3 regions of the Cupriavidus sp. C2SS-8b genome follow, and region 1 is predicted to be linked to each of the others. Evidence: predicted binding sites of a transcription regulator. Region 1 holds the regulator's gene; each other region holds the start of a gene.
What was found. The regulator sigma-54, encoded in region 1, starts transcription at its own class of promoters, with help from an activator protein. The targets are predictions, from matches to a motif close to TGGCANGNAANCTGCTTT.

Region 1 (4,586 bases):
TTGTGCAATGCAGCGCCGGGCCCCTGTATGGCCCGGTCCGTGCTGGTGCCGCCACACCTGGGTACGGTGGCCGCGCCGGAGTCGCCACGCGCGATGTCTTGGAGAGCATACACCGTGCTGCGCCAGTTGCGAACACTTGTGTCCAGGACGCGCGCCAGGTCAGGGCTACAGATGCAAAAAAGCCGCGCTACATGGCGCGGCTTGCTTTTATCAGTCCTGTTTCAATGCCCAGCCTTGCGGCTGGCAGGCTTGATCATTGCTGCTGTAGTTGAGACTCGGCCATCTGGTACTTGACCGCTTCGCGGTCGTGGCCTTGAACGCGGTCCTTATAGCGAAGCACCTGGCGGTCCAGCTTGTCGACAAGTGCGTCGATGGCCGCATACAGGTCTTCGTGATGGGCTTCCACAAAAATGTCCTTGCCCCGAAGGTGCAAATTGATTTCCGCGTACTGACGCCTGTCCTTTTCCTTGTGATTGTCGACTGAGAGTAGCACGCTGACGCCAATGACTTGATCGAAATGCCTGACGATACGCTCCAGCTTCGTTTCCACGTACTCACGCAGCGGCGGCGTGATGTCCAGGTGGTGTCCACTGATCTTGAAGTTCATAGCGCTTCTCCTTCTGAAAGAGCTGCACCAGGCAGGCGGTGCAACTCGGCTACAAAGTCTTGCGGAGATTGACAGCAGGGATCTTCAGGGCTTCGCGATACTTGGCGACGGTACGGCGCGCGACAACGAAGCCTTGTTCACCCAGCAATTCGGCAATTCGGCTGTCGGAAAGAGGACTCCTCGGGTCTTCGGCTCCTATAAGTTGCTTGATCAAGGCGCGGATCGCCGTTGAGGAAGCCGCCCCACCGGTTTCGGTGGAAACGTGGCTGCCAAAAAAGTACTTCAGTTCGAAAGTACCCATCGGCGTTGCCATGTATTTATTGGTCGTCACCCGGGATATGGTTGACTCGTGTAATCCCAGTGTATCGGCAATCTCCCGCAAAACCAAGGGGCGCATCGCGATTTCCCCGTGCGTGAAGAAGTTCTTCTGACGCTCGACAATCGCCTGCGAAACTCGCAGGATCGTGTCGAACCTTTGCTGGATATTCTTGATCAGCCAGCGCGCTTCCTGCAGCTTTTGCTGCAGCCCCGCGGCACCGGATTCTCCCTTGGCGCCACGCAGGATCTGCGCGTACATGTCGTTGATGCGCAGGCGCGGCATCACATCCGGATTGAGCTGCGCGATCCAGCCGCCGCCGCCCTTGCGCACGAATACGTCGGGCACCACGAAGTCCGCTTCAGGGCGGCTGTATGCGTGGCCCGGGTAGGGCGCGAGCGAGCGGATCAGTTCATGCGCGGCCTTGAGCGCTGCTTCATCCACCTGCAGTGCTTTTTTCAGGCGCGTGTAGTCGCGCACGGCAAGCAGTTCGAGATGATGGTTGACGATCGAGAGCGCCAGCTCGCGCTGCGGATGCTGCAGCCGGCGCAGTTGCAAGCTCAGGCATTCGGCGGCATTGCGCGCGCCCACGCCGGGCGGGTCGAAGCTTTGCAGCAGCGTGAGGATCGCCTGCAATTCGTCGACCTCGAATTCGAGTTCCTCGGGCAACTCGGTGCAGATCTCGTCGAGCGACGCGCTCAGGTAGCCATCGTCGTCGAGCGATTCGATCAGGAAGATCGCCAGGCCCTTGTCGCGCGTCGAGATCTTCAGCGGCGCGAGCTGCTCCATCAGGTGTTCGCGCAGGGTGGGTTCGGCGTCGCGCAGCTGCATGGGCGTCTTCTCGTCGTCCTCACCCTGCGGGCGCCGCGCGAAATCGTCCAGGCTCCAGTCGCTGCCGTAATCTTCGCTACCGCTGTCGCTATAGCTCTCATCCTCGCTGGCCGGGCTGCTGGCGTTCGCGTCGCTGTTGCCCTGCGGTTCGGCCGGTGCGGGCGCGGGTGCGCTCTGCAGGTTGACCGAGCCATCGGCCGCCACGCGCAGCGGGCTGTCGATCCAGTCGTTCTCGCGCTCCAGCAGCGGGTTTTCCGTCAAGGCCTGCTCGACTTCCTGCTGCAGCTCAAGCGTAGAAAGTTGCAGCAGCCGGATCGACTGCTGCAGTTGCGGCGTGAGTGCCAGATGCTGGGAGAGACGGAGCTGTAGCGACGGTTTCATGCGACCTATTCTATGCGCATCCAACCGATGTTGGAACGGAAATTGCTATCGCTGATGCTGCCTGATCGTCTCTGCCAAGCGCACCTGCCGCCCCGGCTTCACATGCGGAAGTTTTCGCCCAGGTAGACGCGGCGCACCGACTCGTTGGCGATGATTTCGTCGGGCTGGCCCGATGCGAGTACGGTGCCTTCGCTGATGATGTACGCGTGGTCGCAGATGCCAAGCGTCTCGCGCACGTTGTGGTCGGTGATCAGCACGCCGATATTGCGCGCCTTGAGGAAGCTGACGATGCGCTGGATCTCGCCGACCGCGATCGGGTCCACGCCGGCGAACGGTTCATCGAGCAGGATGAAGCGTGGCGAGGAAGCCAGCGCGCGGGCGATTTCCACGCGGCGGCGCTCGCCGCCCGACAGCGACAGCGCAGGGTTGTTGCGCAGGTGGGCGATCTGCAGGTCGTCGAGCAGCGTATCGAGGCGGCTGTCGATCTCGGCCTTCGGCAGCGGCTTGCCGTTGACCAGCTGCAGCTCCAGCACCGCGCGGATGTTCTCTTCCACATTGAGCTTGCGGAACACCGACGCTTCCTGCGGCAGGTAGGAGAGGCCCATGCGCGCGCGCTCGTGGATGGCCAGGCCGCTGATGTGCTGGCCGTCGAGCACGATATCGCCCTCGTCCAGCGCGACGAGGCCCACGATCATGTAGAACGACGTGGTCTTGCCCGCGCCATTGGGGCCGAGCAGGCCCACCACCTCGCCGCTCTTCACCTCGAGCGATACGTCCTTCACCACCGTGCGCGACCCGTAGCGCTTCTTCAGGTGGCGCACGACCATCGTGCTGCTGTCGGCACGGGCGTCGGGAGCGGCGGAAGCGGGCGTGGGGGCGAGCATTGCGGTATCGGTCATGGTGGCGGTGATGCGTTCGGGCGCGTGATTCAGGGCTTGCTGGACGGCGCGGGTGCCGACTTCAGGTCGAGGGGCGGGCTGGCGGCCGCACCGCTGGCCTCCTGGCGCGGCGAGAGCACGGCGCGCACGCGTCCCGACGGATTGCCGGCCGACGTGTTGTCGCCGCCGCCGGCGGCGGTGTAGAACTCGTTGCGGCTGTCATAGGTCAGGACCGCGCCGCGGATCTCGTCGACCAGCTTGGCCCCCTGCAGCCGCGCCATGCGCGCGTGGCCGATCAGCTTGGACACCTCCTGCTTGCCATCGTATTCGATGCGGTCGCCCCAGCCGTCCATGTACTCGTCCACGCCTTCACGCTTCTGGCGGATATAGGCCTGCTTGCCGCCCTTGGCCGTGGCCACCGCGTACTGGTAGCCCTCGGGGTCGGTGCGGATCTCGGCCGCGTCCGACTTCAGCACCATGGTGCCCTTGGTCAGGACCACGTTGCCGGTCAGCGTGTAGATCTGCTTGACGTCGTCGTAGCTGGCGTTGTCGGCTTCCAGGACCAGCGGCTTGTCCTTGTCCGCGCGTTCGGCATGGGCGCCCAGCGGCGCCAGCGCGGCAATCGCGGTGGCCACGGCCAGCAGCAGCGGGGCGGCGCTCCGGCGGGACAGGGTCGTCAGGGAAGCAATCATGTTGGCAAGGGTCGCAGAAAAGCGGAGGGTCGGGCGCGATGCTCAGGTCCGCGGTGCCGCCCCGTCGGGCGCGGGCGGCTGTTGTTGTCAGGATCCCGGAGTCCGGGTGGGCGCACCGGTGATGATGGTGCCGCGTACGTTGCCCAGCAATTGTACTTCGCGGGTAACGTTGTTGAAGACCAGCCCGTTGGCGGTCATGACCGACGGGCCGCGCGTGAGCTTCACGGCCTTGTCGGTCTTGACGATGTCGTCATTGACCAGGACCTGGAAGTACTCCGACGCGGCCGTCATCAGCGGGTCCTTTGCGGCATCGGCGCCCTTTTGCCGCTCGATGAAGCCGTTGCCGTACAGGTCGATCACCGAGCCTTCGGCATTCATGCGGCCGCGATCGGCGCGCGCGGTGACCGGCGGACGCTCGGGCTGGTAGGCGCGCATGGCGGGACGGGTGAACTCGTAGGTCTGGTCGTCGTCGTAATGGACCATCTTGTCGCCGGTGAAGCGCATCTTGGTGCTGCCGTCCTGCGCGAGTTCGGTGGCCGAGAAACGCTCCATGTAGTAGTCGGGCTCGTGCTTGCGCACGGTCGGCGCCTTGGTGCCTTCCTGCTGCGTATTGACTTGCACCAGCCAGAACGTGCTCCCGGCCACCACGGCCATCAGCAGCAGCGGCAGCAGCCGCAGGACGATCCCGGTGAGGGAGGACAGGAGTGCCTGCATGGTCTCGTTGCGTTCGCGGTGCGCTTCAGATGACCTTGGCGCGGGTCAGGTCGTGAATGTGCAGCGCGCCCACCAGGCGCCCGTCATGGTCCACCACCAGCAGCTGGTTGATGCGGTTGGCCTCCATGACCTGCACGGCTTCGACGGCGAGCTGGTCTTCATGGACC
Region 2 (4,586 bases), on a different replicon from region 1:
GGCGTCGCGCCGTGGCCGTCGCGGGCCCGTCCATCACCGCGTGCCGTAGAGGCGGTCCCCGGCATCGCCAAGGCCGGGCACGATATAGCCGTGCTCGTTCAGCTCCTCATCGATGGCCGCGGTGACGATGGCAACGTCCGGATGCGCGGCCTGCAGCGCGTTCAGCCCCGGGCGCGACGCAATCAGGCAGACGTACTTGAGCATGGTCACGCCGCTCTCCTTGAGCCGGTTCAGCGCCGCGATGGCCGAATTGCCGGTGGCCAGCATCGGATCCACCACGATCACGATCCGCTCCTGGATATCCTCGGGCATCTTGAAGTAGTACTCGACGGGCTCCAGCGTTTCCGGGTCGCGGTACAGGCCGATATGGCCCACGCGCGCGGCGGGCAGCAGCTCGAGCATGCCATCCAGGAAACCGTTGCCCGCGCGCAGGATCGACACCAGGCAAAGCTTCTTGCCCGCCAGCACCGGCGACCGCGTGGGGCCGATCGGTGTCTTGATGGCGATCGTTTCCATCGGCAGGTCGCGCGTCGCCTCGTAGGTCAGGAGCTGGCTGATCTCGCGCACGAGCCGGCGGAAGTTGTCCGTCGTGGTTTCCTCGCTGCGCGCCAGCGTGACCTTGTGCTGGACCAGCGGGTGGTCCACCACCAGTACGGGGGCGGTGACGGCGGGGGCGTTGGCGGCTTCGGCCGGTGCCACGGGGACGGCAGACACGTCGTTCATGATGACGCTCCTATGCAATCGGACTGGCGGGGAATCGCGGGGAATCAGGGATTGCACCGCCGGCGGCATCGGCCGGCGGGCAAGCGCTACGGCGTAACCACGGCGCTCAGAACACGGTGCCGTCGCTGAGGATCGCGAAGGGCGGCGGCCCGCCGGGCCTGCGCTTGGCGGCAATGCGCCGTCCCGCGGCCCAGGTGCCGCCTTCGAGCACGCGCGCCAGCGGGAACGCCGCCTCGGTCAGTCCGAGCGCCTGGCGCACCCCATCGGCCACAAGATCCAGCCCCGTCACCGTGAGCGCGCGCCATTCGACGATGACCGGCTCCTGCACCTCGTGCGCCACGGCTGCGAATCCCGGGTCGCGCGGCACCATCAGTTCGAAGTCGAACAGCAGGCCGCCGTTGCGGTACTCGGGCAGCCCGGTCAGGGATTCCAGCCCCGTGACAATCAGGCCGGCGTCCTCGAGCGGCTCCAGCAGCGAATACGTCAGCCACTGGGTCAGCTTGTGGAACGGCACCAGCCCGCCGGGGGCGGCCGGGTGCCGCCAGGTATCGCCGAGCGAGACCCCCTCCAGCACCACCCGCCCCGGCCAGACCGGACCGAGCGCCACCAGCAGCGTCTTCAGGATGAAGCTCGCCTCGATGCGGTCATCGACCGCATTGGCCTTCAGGTAGTCGAACAGGTTGCCCAGGCGCGCCGGCGAGCCGAACACCGCTGGCGTGGCCTGCATGACTTCGCCCAGGCGGCGCAGCAACCCGGCGCGCCCCTCCAGGCCTACCAGCGGATTGTGCTGTGCAACCTGGAAGGCCGTCGCGATGGTCGACGCGTCGATGCGCATCAGCCGCTCGGCATCGGCGCGCAGCGGATCGCCCGGCTCGGCCGAAAAGCCGCCGCGCGCGAACAGGTCGAAGCTCGCCACGCCGAGCCCTTCCGAGCGGGTCAGGATCAGGTCGCTGGCCGGATCGCGGTAGCGCCAGTCGGGGCCGGCACCGGCATCCAGCAGCACGCTGGGAATGACCAGGTCGATGCCGATCCGGGCGCGGTCCTCGCGGTGCTCGGGGCCGCTCAGCGCGGCCCGCTCGCACAGGATCTGCCAGCGGTCGAGCCGCTCGCCGGAGCCGCCGCTTTCAAAGTGGCGCCAGCGGCTGTGGTACGGCACGCGCAGGTCCGGATAGCGCTGGCGGATGGTGCTGGCGACATAGTCCGCAATCGCATGGACCCGATCGGGATGCCAGGTGAACAATTCGGACTGGCCGGCCGCCACGTGCTCGGTAACGGCCGCGCAATGCGTGCGGACCGCTTCGGCACAAAGCAGTGCTGCAGCCGGATGTCCCGCGGGCACCGGACTGTACCAGCCGCTGCCATGGCCGTCGGTCGATCCGTCCGGCCGGTCCGCTTCGGGATACGTGCTCATTCGTTCAACCCCCTGCCCTTTGCCAGGGCGAGTTCGTTGGCGTCAGGCGGCGTGTAGTGCGTGAAATAGCCGGCCGCCACCTTGGCGTCTATTTCCACGCGTGCATCCGCCGGGATCAGTGCTTCAGGTATGGCCACCTGCTCGACCACTTCGATGCCCTGGGCCACCAGCGCACCGTGCTTCATATTGCTCATCGACGCCCAGCGGTCGATGCGCCGGATACCGAGCCAGTGGAAGACATCCGGCATCAGTTCCTGGAAGCGCATGTCCTGCACGCCGGCCACGCACTCGGTGCGCGCGAAGTAGGTCTCGGCGCGGTCGCCGCCGACCTGGCGCTTGCGGGCGTTATAGACCAGGAACTTGGTCACCTCGCCCAGCGCGCGTCCTTCCTTCCGGTTATAGACCACCAAGCCTACGCCCCCTTGCTGGGCCATGTCGATGCAGACTTCAATGCCATGCGCGAGGTAGGGGCGGCACGTGCAGATGTCGGAGCCGAACACGTCCGAGCCGTTGCACTCGTCATGCACGCGGCAGGCCACGTGGGTGTCGGGCTTGCCGAGCTTGGCGATATCGCCGAAGAAATAGAGCGTCATGCCGCCGATCGGCGGCAGGAAGACCTTCAGGTCGGGCCGCGTCACCAGCTCCGGGAACATGCCGCTGGTCTGCTCGAACAGGCTGCGCCGCAGCACGGATTCCTTGATATCGAAACGGCGCGCCAGCCCGGGCAGGTACCAGACCGGATCCACCGCCGCCTTGGTGACCTTCACGTCGCCATTGGCATGGAGAATGTCGCCATCGGGCCTGAGCCGCCCCGCCGCAATCGCCGAGGCCAGCTCCGGCATGTTGATGTGCGCGCGCGTCACGGCGATGGTCGGGCGGATGTCCACGCCCGCGGCGATACGGTCGGCAAAGGCGCTGGAAACGAGGTGGCCCCACGGGTCGAGCGAAACAATCTTGTCCGCGTCCGCCCACTGCGGGTGCGGGCCGATCGCCTCGGCCGGCGCGGTATCGGTCAGGTCCGGCCGGTGGTCGCGCTGCAGGCGGCCCGACGCCACTGCCAGCGCCCGGTAGATGGCATAGGCGCCCGAATGCGTGCCGATCACATTGCGCCGCTCGGGGTCCGTCAGGCTGGCAATCACCGGCCCGCGTTCCGCTGCCGTCGGCGCCCCCCAGTGAATCGGCTCGGCCGGTTTGTCGCGGCGCGCGTGTGAAGTCAGGACGATATGGTCGGACATGACAGCCCTCGATTCCATGATGGAATCCTGACCAAACGGTCAGGTTTACGCTTCCATACTAGGCAATCTCCATGCCATCCCCAATGCCCGTTGCCATCCCTTGCGTGGGCCGTCGCACGCGGGCAACGGTCTCCGGCCGCACCATGGACGATCAAACGGCATCGCCGTGCGCGGCGCGCACGCACCACGAACAAGCGGCACGTGCCGGGGTGGCTACGTGCCGCTGATTTCCGTTGCGGTCCGCGCGGGAAGCGCGGCGATCCGGCGACAGGGTCAGGTCGTCGATTCCTTCGGCGCGCCACGGCGGCCGCCCGGCACGAGCGCACGCAGCGCGGCGAACGGACTGGCGCTTTCTACATAGCGGTGAAACAAGGTTCCGGCAACGTTGCTCGCCAGCCAGGCGAACAGCATGCCCAGCGCGTTGAGCACCGGGTTGCCCGGCGCCAGGTGGGAAACCACCGCGTTCACAATCAGGCAGACCGGGAAATGCACCAGGAACACCGAATAGGAGATCCGGCCAAAAAAGCCCACCACCGCCGCGCGCGGCCAGCTTTCAAGCCAGCCGCCGCGCCTGGCCACGGCCAGCAGCAAAGCCGTGGCCAGCGCCACCGCGATCCGCAGCCGGAAATCGACGATCAGTGCCGCGAGCCCGAGCGCCCCCAGCAACAGCAGCGGAATGGCCGATCGCTCGGAATTGGAAGCCCAGTACGCCAGCGTGCCCATGCCATAGGCACCGAAGAAATACACCGCCCAGATATCCCACCCGGCATCGCGGTTGAACCAGAACAACGAGGCCACCGCCAGCGCCGACACCACGACCACGCCCGCCTGGGCGCCCCGGCCCGAGACGGTGCGCGCCAGCCACAGCGCCGTCACCAGCAGCGCGAACAGCTGCAGGTCGATCGCCACATACCAGACGCCCGCCGACAGGGCATCGACATCCAGCACGTTATGGAGCAGCAGCACATGGGCAAGGAACTGCATCAGGTGCGGCGGCGCGGGGATCGAGTCATGGACCATCCACGTCCGCGCGATGGCAGCCCCCGCAATGCTGACCAGGATCGCCGCCGCATACGGCGTGACCAGCTTCTGGTAGCGGCGCCAGACCGCGGTCAACGGATGCTGCCGTATCACCAGCCTGCCCTGCGGCGCGAGGCTGCGTGCCGCCAGAAAACCGCTCACCACCAGGAAAACCTGCACCGCGATGCGGGCGTATT
Region 3 (4,586 bases), on a different replicon from region 1:
GGCCGGACAGGCCGCCGAGCAGGCCGCCAACCAGTCCGGTGACCGGCGCGGTGACGCCCGTGGCCGGGCTCTTGGTGGCGCCTCCCGTAAGACCCGAGACGAGACCGGTGACAGGTGCCAGCGGGCTGGTGCTGCTGCCCGTACCCGTGCCGGCGCTCGTGGGCGTCGCCACGCTGGCGACGGTACTGACCACGCCGCTCACTACGCCACCGACAGGCGCCAGCGGCGAGCCCGCGGGGGCACCGCCGGTTGCTGCAGTCAGGCCACCAGTCAGGCCACCAACGAGACCCGTAACCGGCGCCAGCGGCGAAGCGCTGTTGCCGGTGCCGGCCGTGGTGATGGACCCGAGCACCGGGGCGAGGGCGCCGAGCGGGCTGCTGCCGCTGCCGGCCTGACTATTCACCGCACCGCCCAGGGCGGCGACCGTGTTGCCGGCGCCCGTCACCGTGCTGCCCACGCCTGAAACCAGCGGCGCGCCCGTCTGCGAAAGCGCGGTGCCGCCCGTGGCAAGCGCGCCGCCGACCGTGGCGAGCAGGCCCGCGACCGGCGTGCCAAGCTGGGTGGTGGCGCCCAGCGTCTGCGTGGTGTTGGTCAGCTGCGAAGTGAGCGGCACGATGGCCCGGCTCACGCCCGAGGTCAGCTGTTCCACGGGGCCGCTCGACAGCGCCGTGGCCAGGGAACTGCCGCCCTCGCCCACGGCCCCGCCTGCCTGCGTGACGATGGCACCCAGCGTCGTGGTCAGGGGCGCGAGCGGCGCCAGCGCGCCGGTGCCCAGTCCGCTTACCGCGCTACCGGTGCTGCTGACGGCAGTGCCGAGATCGGCCACCACGTCGCCGGTGCTGGCCACGGTGGTGCCCAACGGATTGGAAGCGTTGGGGATATTGCCCAGCCCGGATTGCAGGCCGGCGCCGAGCGCGCTGATCGCGTCGCCGGCGGATTTCACCGCGTCGCCCAGACCGCTCTGCGTTTGCGACGACAACAGCGGCAAGCCGGCGCCGCCGAGCTGCGTGCCGAGATCGCTCACCGTGCCGCCAGCGCCGGTCACGATCGTGCTGGTCTTGCTGATGACTTCGGAGGTCGGGGTCAAGGCAGCCGGGGTCTTGATGCCGCTGTTGTCGCCGCCTGTATTGCCGTTGTCGCCACCGCTGTTGCCACCGTTAGTGCTGCTGTCACCACCGCCCGTGCCGGTCGTGCCGACCAGGCCCGAGCCATCGCCGCTGTCCCCCGTTCCGGCCTTGGTGCCGGCCGTGCCGGCGGTTCCCATGGAAGTCGATCCGCTCCCGCTCGCGCAGCCGCCAAGGGCCAGGAGCGTGGCAAGCAGTGCCGTCATTGCGATTTGATGTGTGCGCATGATGTTTCCTTTGTCCCGTCGTTGAATCGCATCGCCGCGCCTCGCGTTGGTCTGCTGTTCGCTGCGGGCGTCGGTAGCGGGCATGGCGCAATGGGCGTGCCAATGTGTGCGATGGCGTACGGACAACGCCGGGCGCGGCCGTACCGGTGCCCGCATTGCCTTGCCGGGCCTGCGCTTGCGGCGATTCGCGCGGGGTCTGCCACGGCGCTTTCCCAGGCGTGCGGCGGTGTGCCGGCGCGTTACGCGTTACGTAACGTGTGTCGTGGGATCGGGAACAAACGAGGTCCGGAACGGGCCGTGTTGGAGGCGCCCGGCAAGGGCGCGCGGGCCGCTTCGCGATGCGGGCGATGTTCCGCCGCGGGCGGAACACGTTACGTAGCGCGTAACACCGCGGGCGCCTCGCGAAACCCCACGCCAAGGCCAGGGACGGCTGGCCATGCCGCGGATCGAAACCCGCGCCGCACAAGGCGTTGCGGGTGTTCGCCGCCGGCATGGCGCACCCCGCTGCCGCCCTCGCACCGGCGGCTGGCACGCACCTTGCCACTTCAGGGTCGATGCAGGGCGATCCAATCGCTGGGACAACACGATCAAACGGGGGTCATCGCGGTCACGGACGTGGCAGCGACAACGGGAGCACAACAATGAAAAAGAACACTTCGGCACAACGCCGCATGACATGCCTGGCAGGATCCTGCATGGTCGCGCTGACCCTGGCGAGCGGCTGCGCATCGCACGGCGAAAGCGGCGCGGGGCTCGGGCCCCAGGGCGGCGGCGGGGACATCGTGCCGCCGCCCCAAACGCCTGCCTCGACGACCGACACGACGCCCACCGCCAAGCTGGCCGCAGGCGCGGGCAACACCGTGGTGGCCGCGGGCAACGCCGTGAGCGAGATCGGCAAGCACATCCAGAGCGCCCCGATTCCCCTGTTGCCGACCGACGCGCGCCAGGGCGCCGGCGGCGTCGTGGTCAATGCCGGCGAGACCGTCGGGGCGCTGGGCGCCGGCGTGCGCGATGGACTCGGGCAGATGGGCTCGGTCGCGAACCCGGTCGGCATCACCGTGGCCAGCACCGGCGATGTCGTGCAGAAGGCCGGCGACACGGTGACGAGTGCGGGCCAGCTGGTCAGCGGGCTCGGCACGGAAAAGCTGTCCCCGCTGTCCCCCCTGGTCACGCCGGCCGGTGACGTGGTGCAGAAGGTCGGCATGGCCGTGTCGCACGGCGGCGCCGGCCTGGGCGGGGCGCTTTCGACGGTGCCGGTTGCGCAGCTCACCGAAGGCACCAGCAAGCTGATCGTGCCCCTGACCACCCGGCTCACTGAAAGCACCCAGGCAGTGGGTGCGGCAACCGTCGTCGGCGCTCCCGTGGATGGCCTGCTGTCCAAGGTGGGCTACGGCGTCGCCGGCGGCGGCGGGCTGCTGGCGAACAGCCGCGCCCCCGTGGTGTCCGGACTGGGTGGTGCCGTCGTGGAAGCCGGCAAGACCGTGGGCGCTGCCGGCGCGCTGGTGCACGGTACCGGCGCCGAGGGCGCCAATCCGCTGGGCGCCCTGCTGAACCACCTGCCGCTCGCCGGCGCCGACGGCCGGCAGGGTGGCCCCGGCAGCTGCGAATGCAAGCCGAATGCGCCCCACCACGGCGGCAAGGCTGAAGCCAATCCGCTGGGCATCCTGGCACCCGTGCTGGCGCCGATGACGGCCCTCGCTTCCGGTGGCACCAAGTATTCGACCGGGGAGGTCAAAGCGCTGCCGGCGTCGCCGCTGTCAGGGCTCGGAGTCGGCGGCGGGAACCGCTGAATGTCTGGTCTCCCCTAGGGGTTTTCACGGTGCGCCGTCGCACATCACCCCGTCGCGGCGCATCTTTTTCTTCTGGCTGGCCGGGTGCTCCGCATTCGCCGCAAAGCCAGGCTGCAGGCCGGCCTTCCGCCTGCATCCAACGCTCTTTGACAATCCGGGAAAGCTCGATCGAGGGCTCTCGTTGCAGGAAAACGACTTACTCCCGAAGTAGGGGGGTCGTCATTCAAAGGTGGGGTATGGTTGATACATTTCCTGCCCTATAAGTTGAATGTAGTCAGCGTGAAACTGCAGGAGACGCAGGCGCCAGAGAGCGCTGCGATATTGAACGGGAAGATGTGATGACGATGCTTGAAATCACTTGGGGGTTGAAATCATGAAGAACGTACTGACACGTTTTATTAAGGACGAACGCGGCGCAACGGCTATCGAATATGGCTTGATTGCGGGCCTGATAGCACTGGCCATTGCCGTGGGCGCGGGCAAGCTTGGTACCAACCTGGGGCTGGCCTTTGAGGCCCTGGCGACCAAGGTAGGCGCCTTCCTCTGACCGTGTGAGCCTCGCTTGATCGCCGCGCTGTTCTGCGCGGCGACCCTCTGGACCGATCTGGCATATCGACGTGTTCCGAACGCCTTGCTGGCGGCGGTGCTGGTGGCGCTTGGCCTGGCACTGCTGACCGGCAACGCACCGGAACCGGCGATCCCTGCGCGCCTGCTCGGCGCGGGACTTGGTATCGCCGCCACGCTGCCTGTTTATGCGCTCGGGCGCATGGCGGCGGGCGATGTCAAGTTCCTCGCCGTGGCCGGGCTCTTCACGGGCCCGCACGGACTGGTCACGGTATGGGTCGTCGGCAACCTGTTGGGGCTGGCCCATGCGCTGCTCGCGTATGCCATGGGTTCGCGCGCAGGCACGGCGCCGCAATCCGGTCTCGAACGGCAAGTCAGCAAGGCGCGTGGCATTCCGTACGCTGCGTATCTTGCCGTGGGCATGCTGGTATGGATGGGTGCCGGGGTTTGACCATCCCCTGCACGCAGCAAGGCAAGCGCCGCCGGTCGGCGCACACAAACAAGACCGGGTGAAGCATGCTTTTGCGGGGAAGCAGTTTCGGACGACGGCGCGGCAAAGGCATTGCGGCGCTGGAATTCGCCATCGTTGCGCCGGTGCTGATCGCGATCGTGATCGGCATCGTCTATTACGGCATGGTGCTGACGCTCCAGCAGTTGCTGACCCTGGCCGCGGAAGAGGGCGCGCGCGCGGCGCTGCGCTATCCGGGCGGCGCTGCAGGCAGCAACGCTGCCGCCATGCAGGCGCTGCGCGTCAATGCCGCGGGCAGCACCGCCCTGGCCACCTTGCCCCCGTCCATTGCCGCGCTGATTCCCCAGGCCGGCGTGGCCCAGGCCGTTCCCTGCGCGTCGGCTTCCGGCAACGTTTGCGTGCGTGTCACGCT

Region 2: ACIGJB_RS23685 (GTP cyclohydrolase II) is a predicted target of sigma-54. The motif match lies at 3,429-3,446, and genes of this name have one in related genera.
Region 3: ACIGJB_RS28685 (collagen-like triple helix repeat-containing protein) is a predicted target of sigma-54. The motif match lies at 1,878-1,895, and genes of this name have one in related genera.

What each region holds. Positions count from the first base shown of each region.
Region 1 is NZ_CP172716.1:405,721-410,306, forward strand. Features, by position in the region: gene hpf (ribosome hibernation-promoting factor, HPF/YfiA family) at 254-607, opposite strand; gene ACIGJB_RS01885 (RNA polymerase factor sigma-54) at 657-2,135, opposite strand; gene lptB (LPS export ABC transporter ATP-binding protein) at 2,234-3,034, opposite strand; gene lptA (lipopolysaccharide transport periplasmic protein LptA) at 3,064-3,705, opposite strand; gene lptC (LPS export ABC transporter periplasmic protein LptC) at 3,793-4,419, opposite strand; gene ACIGJB_RS01905 (KpsF/GutQ family sugar-phosphate isomerase) at 4,445-4,586, opposite strand, start outside.
Region 2 is NZ_CP172717.1:1,460,823-1,465,408, forward strand. Features, by position in the region: gene ACIGJB_RS23670 (TetR family transcriptional regulator C-terminal domain-containing protein) at 1-34, opposite strand, end outside; gene upp (uracil phosphoribosyltransferase) at 34-723, opposite strand; gene ACIGJB_RS23680 (URC4/urg3 family protein) at 830-2,134, opposite strand; gene ACIGJB_RS23685 (GTP cyclohydrolase II) at 2,131-3,369, opposite strand; gene ACIGJB_RS23690 (acyltransferase family protein) at 3,643-4,586, opposite strand, start outside.
Region 3 is NZ_CP172717.1:2,595,844-2,600,429, reverse strand. Features, by position in the region: gene ACIGJB_RS28690 (collagen-like triple helix repeat-containing protein) at 1-1,351, opposite strand, end outside; gene ACIGJB_RS28685 (collagen-like triple helix repeat-containing protein) at 2,047-3,141, shown strand; gene ACIGJB_RS28680 (Flp family type IVb pilin) at 3,515-3,688, shown strand; gene ACIGJB_RS28675 (prepilin peptidase) at 3,704-4,156, shown strand; gene ACIGJB_RS28670 (TadE family protein) at 4,222-4,586, shown strand, end outside.